DNA from 2 places in the Pseudoalteromonas sp. THAF3 genome. Region 1 is predicted to be linked to the other one. Evidence: predicted binding sites of a transcription regulator. Region 1 holds the regulator's gene; the other holds the start of a gene.
The links. Region 1 encodes NrdR, which represses ribonucleotide reductase genes. Its sites were predicted from a motif close to AAACACNANATNTNGTGTTT; they were not measured.
Positions count from the first base shown of each region.

Region 2: the regulator NrdR is predicted to act here: its motif matches at 2,115-2,134, upstream of nrdA (class 1a ribonucleoside-diphosphate reductase subunit alpha).

Region 1 covers NZ_CP045418.1:867,540-871,973, forward strand. Annotated here, with positions in the region: gene FIU82_RS03940 (error-prone DNA polymerase) at 1-806, shown strand, start outside; gene glyA (serine hydroxymethyltransferase) at 1,000-2,256, shown strand; gene nrdR (transcriptional regulator NrdR) at 2,349-2,798, shown strand; gene ribD (bifunctional diaminohydroxyphosphoribosylaminopyrimidine deaminase/5-amino-6-(5-phosphoribosylamino)uracil reductase RibD) at 2,800-3,933, shown strand; gene FIU82_RS03960 (riboflavin synthase) at 3,936-4,434, shown strand, end outside.
Region 2 covers NZ_CP045418.1:1,511,312-1,515,745, forward strand. Annotated here, with positions in the region: gene nrdA (class 1a ribonucleoside-diphosphate reductase subunit alpha) at 1-1,948, opposite strand, end outside; gene ubiG (bifunctional 2-polyprenyl-6-hydroxyphenol methylase/3-demethylubiquinol 3-O-methyltransferase UbiG) at 2,466-3,176, opposite strand; gene gyrA (DNA gyrase subunit A) at 3,365-4,434, shown strand, end outside.

The DNA.
Region 1 (4,434 bases):
TTTATTCGTTGGACCAGCTCATGCAGGACGCGCGACGTCACCGGGTTACGGTGTTGCCCGTTGATATCAACACCTCAGTGTGGGAGCACCAGCTGGTACACCAAGGGCAAAGTTTCGCGATACGCTTAGGGCTGCGTTGCGTTAAAGGGTTTCGTCAGCAAAGTGCGCAACAGCTCGTTAAACAACGGCCAATAGCCGGATACAGCAGCGTCAGTGAGCTGTATCAAAGCGGCTTGCGCGAGATGGAATTAGAAGCGTTAGCGAGCAGCAATGCACTCGCGAGCATAGCGCAAGACCGCTTTAATAGCCGCTGGCAGATTATCGACAAACAACAGCGGTTACCGCTCTTTGGTGAACAGAGCGATGCATTGCCATTAGCACCGCCAAGTAAGTTACAGGATACCCTAGAAGATTATGCCAGTATGGGGGTCAATATGGGCGCGCACCCACTGTGTTATTTACGCGCCGAAGGGGGATTACAGCACGCAAAAACCGCCCAGCAATTGCGTCTTTGTCGCAGTGGCGCCAGTGTCACTATTGCTGGCTTGGTCACGGGACGGCAATCACCAGGCAGTGCCGCCGGAGTGACATTTCTAACCTTGGAAGATGAAACCGGCAACACCAATGTCGTGGTGTGGCAGGCAACGGCGAAGGCCCAGCAACAAGCCTTTCTAACCGCACGTTTATTGGAAGTGAAAGGGGTAATAGAAAACCACCAAGGGGTGATCCACGTGATTGCTGGACGGCTTATTGATCATAGTGACAAGTTACCAGCACTGATACTGAAAAGCCGGTTCTTCCATTAGTAATAAAAATAAAATAGTGATTTTTTATTTGTTTTTATTATGTTTTGGATTTAAAAATATCATTCTTTTAGGGCTGTGAAAAAAATTCAATCCTTGTTTAAATAAGCTCACACATCCTTGATAGGCAAATGCGCGGTTTGCGCGTACAATAACACCTTTCAAATCGACAATTACGTTGCACCTAGGAGACAGCATGTTAGAACGTAGCATGAACATTGCAGACTTTGATCCAGAACTTGCCAAAGCGATGGGCGATGAGGTTTCTCGTCAAGAAGAGCATATTGAGCTTATTGCCTCGGAAAACTACTGTAGTCCACGCGTACTTGAAGCGCAGGGCTCACAGCTTACCAATAAATATGCCGAAGGCTATCCGGGCAAACGCTACTACGGTGGTTGTGAGCACGTCGACGTTGTTGAGCAACTGGCGATTGACCGTGCTAACGAGCTGTTTGGCACTGAGTATGCAAACGTGCAACCGCATGCCGGCTCGCAAGCTAACGCCGCAGTGTTTCAAGCGCTACTTCAGCCACACGACACTGTACTAGGCATGAGCTTAGCCCATGGCGGTCACTTAACTCATGGTGCACATGTAAACTTCTCAGGCAAAACCTACAATGCCATTCAATATGGTTTGAATGAGCAAACCGGCGAGATCGATTACGATCAAGTTGAAGCCCTTGCCCTTGAGCACAAGCCAAAGATGATCATTGGTGGTTTCTCAGCTTATTCTGGTATCGTTGATTGGCAGCGTTTCCGCGAGATTGCCGATAAAGTCGGTGCTTACTTATTTGTAGATATGGCACACGTAGCCGGCCTTATCGCTGCCGGTGTGTACCCAAGCCCAGTGCCTTACGCACATGTGATCACCACCACCACGCACAAAACGCTAGCGGGTCCACGCGGCGGTTTAATCATCTCTAACTGTGGTGATGAAGATATCTATAAGAAGCTTAACAGCGCGGTTTTCCCAGGCGGTCAAGGTGGCCCATTGTGTCACGTTATTGCAGCCAAAGCGGTGGCTTTCAAAGAAGCGCTACAGCCAGAATTTAAAGCATACCAGCAACAGGTTGTGGCTAACGCACAAGCAATGGTATCAGTGTTACAAGAGCGCGGTTATAAAGTGGTATCAGGAAAAACAGACAACCACCTATTCCTGCTTGATTTAATCGATAAAGACATTACCGGTAAAGATGCTGATGCTGCACTCGGTAACGCCAATATCACGGTGAATAAGAACTCAGTACCGAATGACCCACGTTCACCCTTTGTCACTTCTGGTTTACGTCTTGGTTCACCAGCGATTACTCGCCGTGGCTTCAAAGAAGCAGAAGCGAAAGAACTTGCTGGCTGGATCTGCGATGTACTTGATAACATCGAAAGCACTGATGTTCAGGCAAAAGTGAAAGAGCAAGTGAAAGCAATCTGTGCTAAGTTTCCAGTGTATGCCTAAGCTGCACTAAATAGCCATTAGGCAAACATTTGTGTATGATAAAGGCCGCAAAAATAGCGGCCTTTTTGTTTTCTACAGGAACCCCAGTCACTATGCATTGTCCTTTTTGCAGCGCCAAAGATACTAAGGTTATTGACTCCCGATTAGTGGGCGGCGGCCATCAGGTTCGACGCCGTCGCGAATGCATTGATTGCCATGAACGTTTCACTACTTTTGAAGGCGCCGAGTTGGTAATGCCGCGCGTGATTAAACGGGACGGCTCACGTGAACCATTCAACGAAGATAAGCTCCTTAACGGCTTACATCGTGCCTTAGAAAGGCGGCCGGTGAAAACCGAGCAGGTTGATGAGGTGGTGCATCAAATCAAATCGCAAATTCGAGCTACCGGTGAGCGAGAGGTCAGCTCTTTGCTTATTGGCGAATGTATTATGGAAGCGCTGAAAGGGCTGGATAAAGTGGCCTATGTGCGCTTTGCATCGGTGTACCGCTCGTTTGAAGATATCCGCGAATTTGGCGAAGAAATCGCCCGCCTAGGGGATTAATATGAGCTTCAGTGCGCAAGATGAGCACTTTATGCGCCGCGCTATTGCCTTAGCCTGGCAGGGGCGTTTTACCACCACCCCCAATCCGAATGTGGGCTGCGTGTTGGTTAAAGATGATAAGGTGATTGGCGAAGGCTTTCATATTCAGGCGGGGACGCCGCACGCAGAAATTCATGCCTTAAATGCCGCTGCAGAAAATGCCGAGGGAGCCACCGCATATGTGACTTTAGAGCCGTGCAGCCATACCGGCCGCACCGGCCCTTGTGCTGGCGCCTTGATAGCCGCCAAAGTTGCTAAAGTAGTGTGTGCTATGCAAGACCCTAATCCGCAAGTCAGTGGCCGGGGCATGGCGATGCTTGAGGCCGCTGGCATCGACGTTGAGTATGGTTTGCTCGGTGACCAAGCCGAAGCGCTTAATACGGGCTTTTTAAAACGCATGCGTACTCAGCGCCCGTTCGTCACCTGCAAACTAGCAGCCAGCATTGATGGCAAAACGGCGCTCGCCAATGGCCAAAGTAAATGGATTACTTGCAGTGACGCCCGTGCTGATGTGCATAGCTTGCGAGCGCAACATTGTGCCATTGTCTCGGGTGCCGATACGGTAATAAGCGACAATGCGCAATTAAATGTGCGCCTAAGCGAACAGCAACTTGCCGATTACCCGCTGGCGCAAGTGCGCCAACCTGTGCGGGTGATTATCGACAGTCGCTACCGGCTCACACCCGATTTAGCGTTAATGCAGACACCCGGTAAGATTATTATCGTGCGCTCACGCACAGCACCTGCGCTTGATAAAGTGCAGCAATGGCCCAACAATGTAACCGAGTTGTATGTGGCCGGGGATAACGATGGCCATGTAGATTTAGACGCGTTACTCACGCAACTGGCTGCAGAAGATATTATTTCGCTGTGGCTTGAAGGAGGCGCGACCCTAGCGGGGGCCTTTGCGAAGCAGCAGCTTATTGATCGTTATGTGGTTTATTTGGCCCCTAAACTTATGGGCCAAGATGCCAAAGGGCTGGTGAACATAGGTCCATTTGCCGATATGAACGACATTGAACAGATGCAATTCAGCGATATGCGCCCCATTGGCGAAGATGTGCGCCTTACCCTAGATAAAAGAGCAGTGGAATAGCCATGTTTACAGGCATTATAGAAGCAACCGGAACCTTAAGTTCACTCACTCTTGTTGATGGCGATTTAAAAGTGCGCGTCAGCAGCGATAGTCTCAACATGGACGATGTCGCCTTGGGTGATAGCATTGCCACGAATGGCGTTTGCCTTACGGTGACACAAAAATTCAGTGATGGGTTCAGTGCCGACGTATCGCGCGAAACCTTATCACTCACACGCTTTGCGCATTACCAGCAAGGCCAACGTGTTAATCTTGAAAAGGCGCTGCAGCCATTATCAAGGTTAGGGGGTCATTTGGTTTCTGGGCATGTAGACGGCATTGCCGAAGTGGTTGATGTGCGTAGCAACGCCCGCGCTATTGAGTATTGGCTGCAAACCGACGCCGAACTGATGAAGTATATTCCCTATAAAGGTTCAGTGTGTATTGATGGTGCCAGTTTGACCGTCAACGAGGTTCACGGTAGCCGCTTTAAGTTGACCATTGTGCCGCATACTTTAGAGC
Region 2 (4,434 bases), 640 kb from region 1:
CGTCTTTGGATGCTTTAACGCTGATGTGCCCACGCGGTGGCTCGATGCCGTTCGTGGCATTAGAAATTTGCGATGATGTCTCTGAAGGCATTAACGCTGAAAGCGTCGAGTTACGCATACCATGGGTTTTAATGCTTTCGCGTAGTCCATCCCAATCAAGGTGCAACGGCTCGTCACATACACTATCGAGATCCTTCTTATAAGTATCGATAGGCATAACGCCTTGAGCATAGGTTGTTTCGTTAAACTTAGGACAAGCGCCTTTTTCTTTCGCTAACTCATTTGACGCTTTCATTAAGTAATATTGAATCGCCTCAAAAGTTTTGTGTGTTAGCGCGTTGGCACTGCCATCGGAATAACGTTTGCCATTTTTAGCTAAGTAATAGGCAAAGTTAATGACGCCAATACCCAAAGTACGGCGGCCCATGGTGGCGTTATACGCAGCAGGAACTGGGTACTCTTGGTAATCCAACAGGCTATCAAGGGCGCGGACACCTAGTTCGGCCAGCTCTTCGAGCTCGTCGAGTGAATTGATAGCACCGAGGTTAAATGCCGATAGCGTACACAAGGCAATTTCGCCTTCTTCGTCCATAACATTATTCATCGGTTTAGTCGGCAGCGCGATTTCTAAACATAAATTAGATTGACGAATAGGCGCGACTTTAGCATCAAACGGGCTGTGAGTATTACAGTGATCCACGTTTTGCAGATAGATGCGCCCAGTGCTGGCACGCTCTTGCAAAAACATCGAAAACAGCTCAATGGCCTTGATACGTTTTTTGCGAATACTGTCGTCTTGTTCGTACTGCACATAAAGCTGTTCGAACTTTTCTTGGTCTTCGAAAAAGGCATCGTACAAGCCTGGCACATCCGATGGACTGAATAAGGTAATGTGGCCGTCTTTAATGAGTCGGGTATACATCAGCTTATTAAACTGCACACCATAATCTAGATGGCGTACCCGGTTGTCATCGACACCTCGGTTATTCTTCAAGACCAGCAGATTTTCCACTTCCAAGTGCCACAGTGGGTAGAAGAGTGTGGCTGCGCCGCCGCGCACCCCACCTTGAGAGCAGCTTTTTACTGCCGTTTGGAAGTGCTTATAAAATGGGATACAACCTGTATGGTAGGCTTCACCGTTACGGATTGGGCTGCCTAGGGCACGAATGCGTCCGGCGTTAATACCAATACCGGCACGCTGTGATACGTATTTAACGATTGCAGAAGAAGTCGCGTTAATGGAATCTAGGCTATCGTCACACTCAATCAGTACGCATGAGCTAAATTGACGAGTCGGTGTGCGCACACCCGACATAATCGGTGTTGGCAACGAAATTTTGAATGTAGAAACGGCATCGTAAAAGCGCTTAACATAGTCAAGACGCGTTTCTTTTGGGTATTCAGAGAATAAGCTGGCAGCCACTAATACATATAAAAATTGCGCGCTCTCGTAAATGTCGCCAGTAACACGGTTTTGGACTAGGTATTTACCTTCCAACTGCTTTACTGCGGCGTAGCTGAAGTTTAAGTCTCGGCTATGATCAATAAAGGCATCCATTTGCTCGAACTCAGACTGAGTGTAATCAGTGAGTAAATGTTGATCGTAGCGTTTATCTTCAACGAGCTTAACTACGTGGTCATACAGCTTCGGTGGCTCAAATTGGCCATAAGCTTTCTTTCTTAGATGAAAGATGGCAAGGCGAGCTGCCAAAAACTGATAGTCAGGAGTGTCTTTTGAGATCAGATCTGCTGCTGACTTAATGATTGTCTCATGAATGTCTTCGGTGCGGATACCGTCATAGAACTGAATATGGGACTTAAGTTCAACTTGTGAGACAGATACATTATTCAGACCTTCTGCCGCCCAAGTAATAACGCGATGGATTTTATCTAAATCCAGCGCTTCCTTACGTCCGTCGCGTTTACTAACAGATAGCTGTTGGTTCATAGTTATTGCCCGTATTTATAATTAGTTGTCTTAGCGCACGGCTGAGAAATACGTGTTGCCGCCCGTATTTACACCAGCGGATGTTACTTTACTGCCAGGATAGTGCTTCGCTATCACCTATTTATGAGTACAGCAGATTAAAGCACGGCCTAATTGGCCAAGATTTAAACACTATATATGGTGTTTTCATCACAGCGACTCACAAGATAGTGGGGTAGCGATGCTTTTGCAAGAGGCGCATACCTTGACAATCTGTGGATAACTACAAGGGGTTAGTGATCGTTAACCTTATAGCATTTTTAAAGCTGTATTTAGATGAAAATCAACGCCAAAAAAACAATTTAAACGAAATTTTTGTACCGATAGCGACTGATTTTTTTATCATCAATACGCTTAAATTGTATTCGTGACGATCATTTCAAATCACTATATCTGGTGTTCAAAAATTAACAAGCCACCAGATATAGTGTATTCGTCATCCGCGAATTTGCCAATACAATACGCGGATCATTTTCGATCACAGTAATTTTTCGAAGTGCAATATATAGTTAACGCTAACGTCGTTGTTAAGGGTAAATTGTTTTGTCAGCGGGTTATAACTTAAGCCGGCGCTGTGACGCACTTTGAGCCCTTGTTGCTCAGCCCATGCTATAAGTTGCGAGGGGCGAATAAACTTACTATGGTCGTGCGTGCCTTCAGGAACCATTTTTAGCACCTTCTCCGCTCCCAGTATTGCCAGCAAATAGGCTTTAGTGGTTTTATTGAGCGTAGAGAAATACACGTTTGCTCCTGGTTTAGCGAGGCGGGCGGCGGCGGCAATAACCGACTCGGGTTCAGGCACATGCTCAAGCATTTCCATACAAGTGACCACATCAAACTGTTCACTGTGGTGTTCGCTAAATGCTTCGGCAGTGCTTAACTGATAATCCACTTTTACCCCAGACTCCAGCGCGTGCAGCTTCGCTACATTGAGTGGCTCTTGGCCCATATCAATTCCCGTGACTTGGGCGCCGAGCTTGGCCATGCTTTCAGCTAAAATTCCACCTCCGCAGCCTATATCTACGGCCTGCTTTTGCGCCAGCCCTTGTGCGTGCTGGGCGATGAAATCCAGTCGCAGAGGGTTGATATCGTGTAGTGGTTTGAATTCGCCGTCGAAATCCCACCAACGTTCGGCAATGGCCTCAAATTTGGCTATCTCGCTGTGGTCTACATTTTGATGTTCGGTCATATAAAACTTCCTCGTGTTTATGAGGCCATTATACGGGGGGATTTTCGCAAATCGCAAAGATTTAGCGCCTGTAAAATCAAAAATAATGTGATAGCATGAACGCAGATAATAACGACAAATGACAGTCGCTGATTCTCCTTCACTTTGTTGGGGACGGAGGCTGTCAATGAAGAAGGAAAGTGGAATCAATGACTGATCTCGCCAACGAAGTCCTTCCGGTTAATATTGAAGATGAGTTAAAAAATTCCTACCTCGATTACGCTATGAGTGTAATTGTAGGGCGTGCGCTTCCCGATGTGCGTGACGGGCTTAAGCCTGTTCACCGTCGTGTGTTGTTTGCCATGAATGAACTCCGCAATGACTGGAATAAACCCTATAAGAAATCGGCTCGTGTAGTCGGTGATGTAATCGGTAAATACCACCCCCATGGCGACAGTGCAGTGTACGACACCATCGTTCGTATGGCACAGCCATTCTCCTTGCGTTACATGCTTGTTGATGGTCAAGGTAACTTTGGCTCGGTAGATGGTGACTCAGCGGCAGCGATGCGTTACACCGAAGTACGTATGGCGAAGCTATCACAAGAGCTACTGGCTGATTTAGAAAAAGAAACTGTAGACTTTGTGCCGAACTACGACGGCACCGAGCAAATCCCAGATGTGTTGCCGACCAAAGTGCCTAACTTACTCGTCAATGGTTCTTCGGGTATTGCCGTCGGTATGGCGACTAACATACCGCCGCATAACCTCACCGAAGTGATCAATGGTTGTTTGGCGCTTATTAAAGAGCCGGAAACCACGATTGAAGAGTTGATGGACTACATTCCTGGTCCTGATTTCCCTACTGCAGCTATTATCAATGGCAAAAAGGGCATTGAGCAGGCCTATAAAACCGGTCGTGGTAAGATTTATATCCGCGCTCGTGCCGATGTCGAAGTGGATGAAAAAACCGGGCGCGAAACCATTGTTGTCCATGAAATCCCGTACCAGGTTAACAAAGCGCGCTTGATTGAAAAAATCGCCGAACTGGTTAAAGACAAGAAGATTGAGGGGATCAGTGCGCTGCGTGATGAGTCTGATAAAGACGGTATGCGCATTGTTATCGAGGTAAAACGCGGTGAAGTCGGCGAAGTTATCCTCAATAACCTGTATGCACAAACGCAAATGCAAACAGTGTTTGGCATGAATATGGTTGCCCTAGATGGCAATCAGCCACGTTGTTTCAACCTCAAAGAGATGCTTGAAGCCTTTATTCTTCA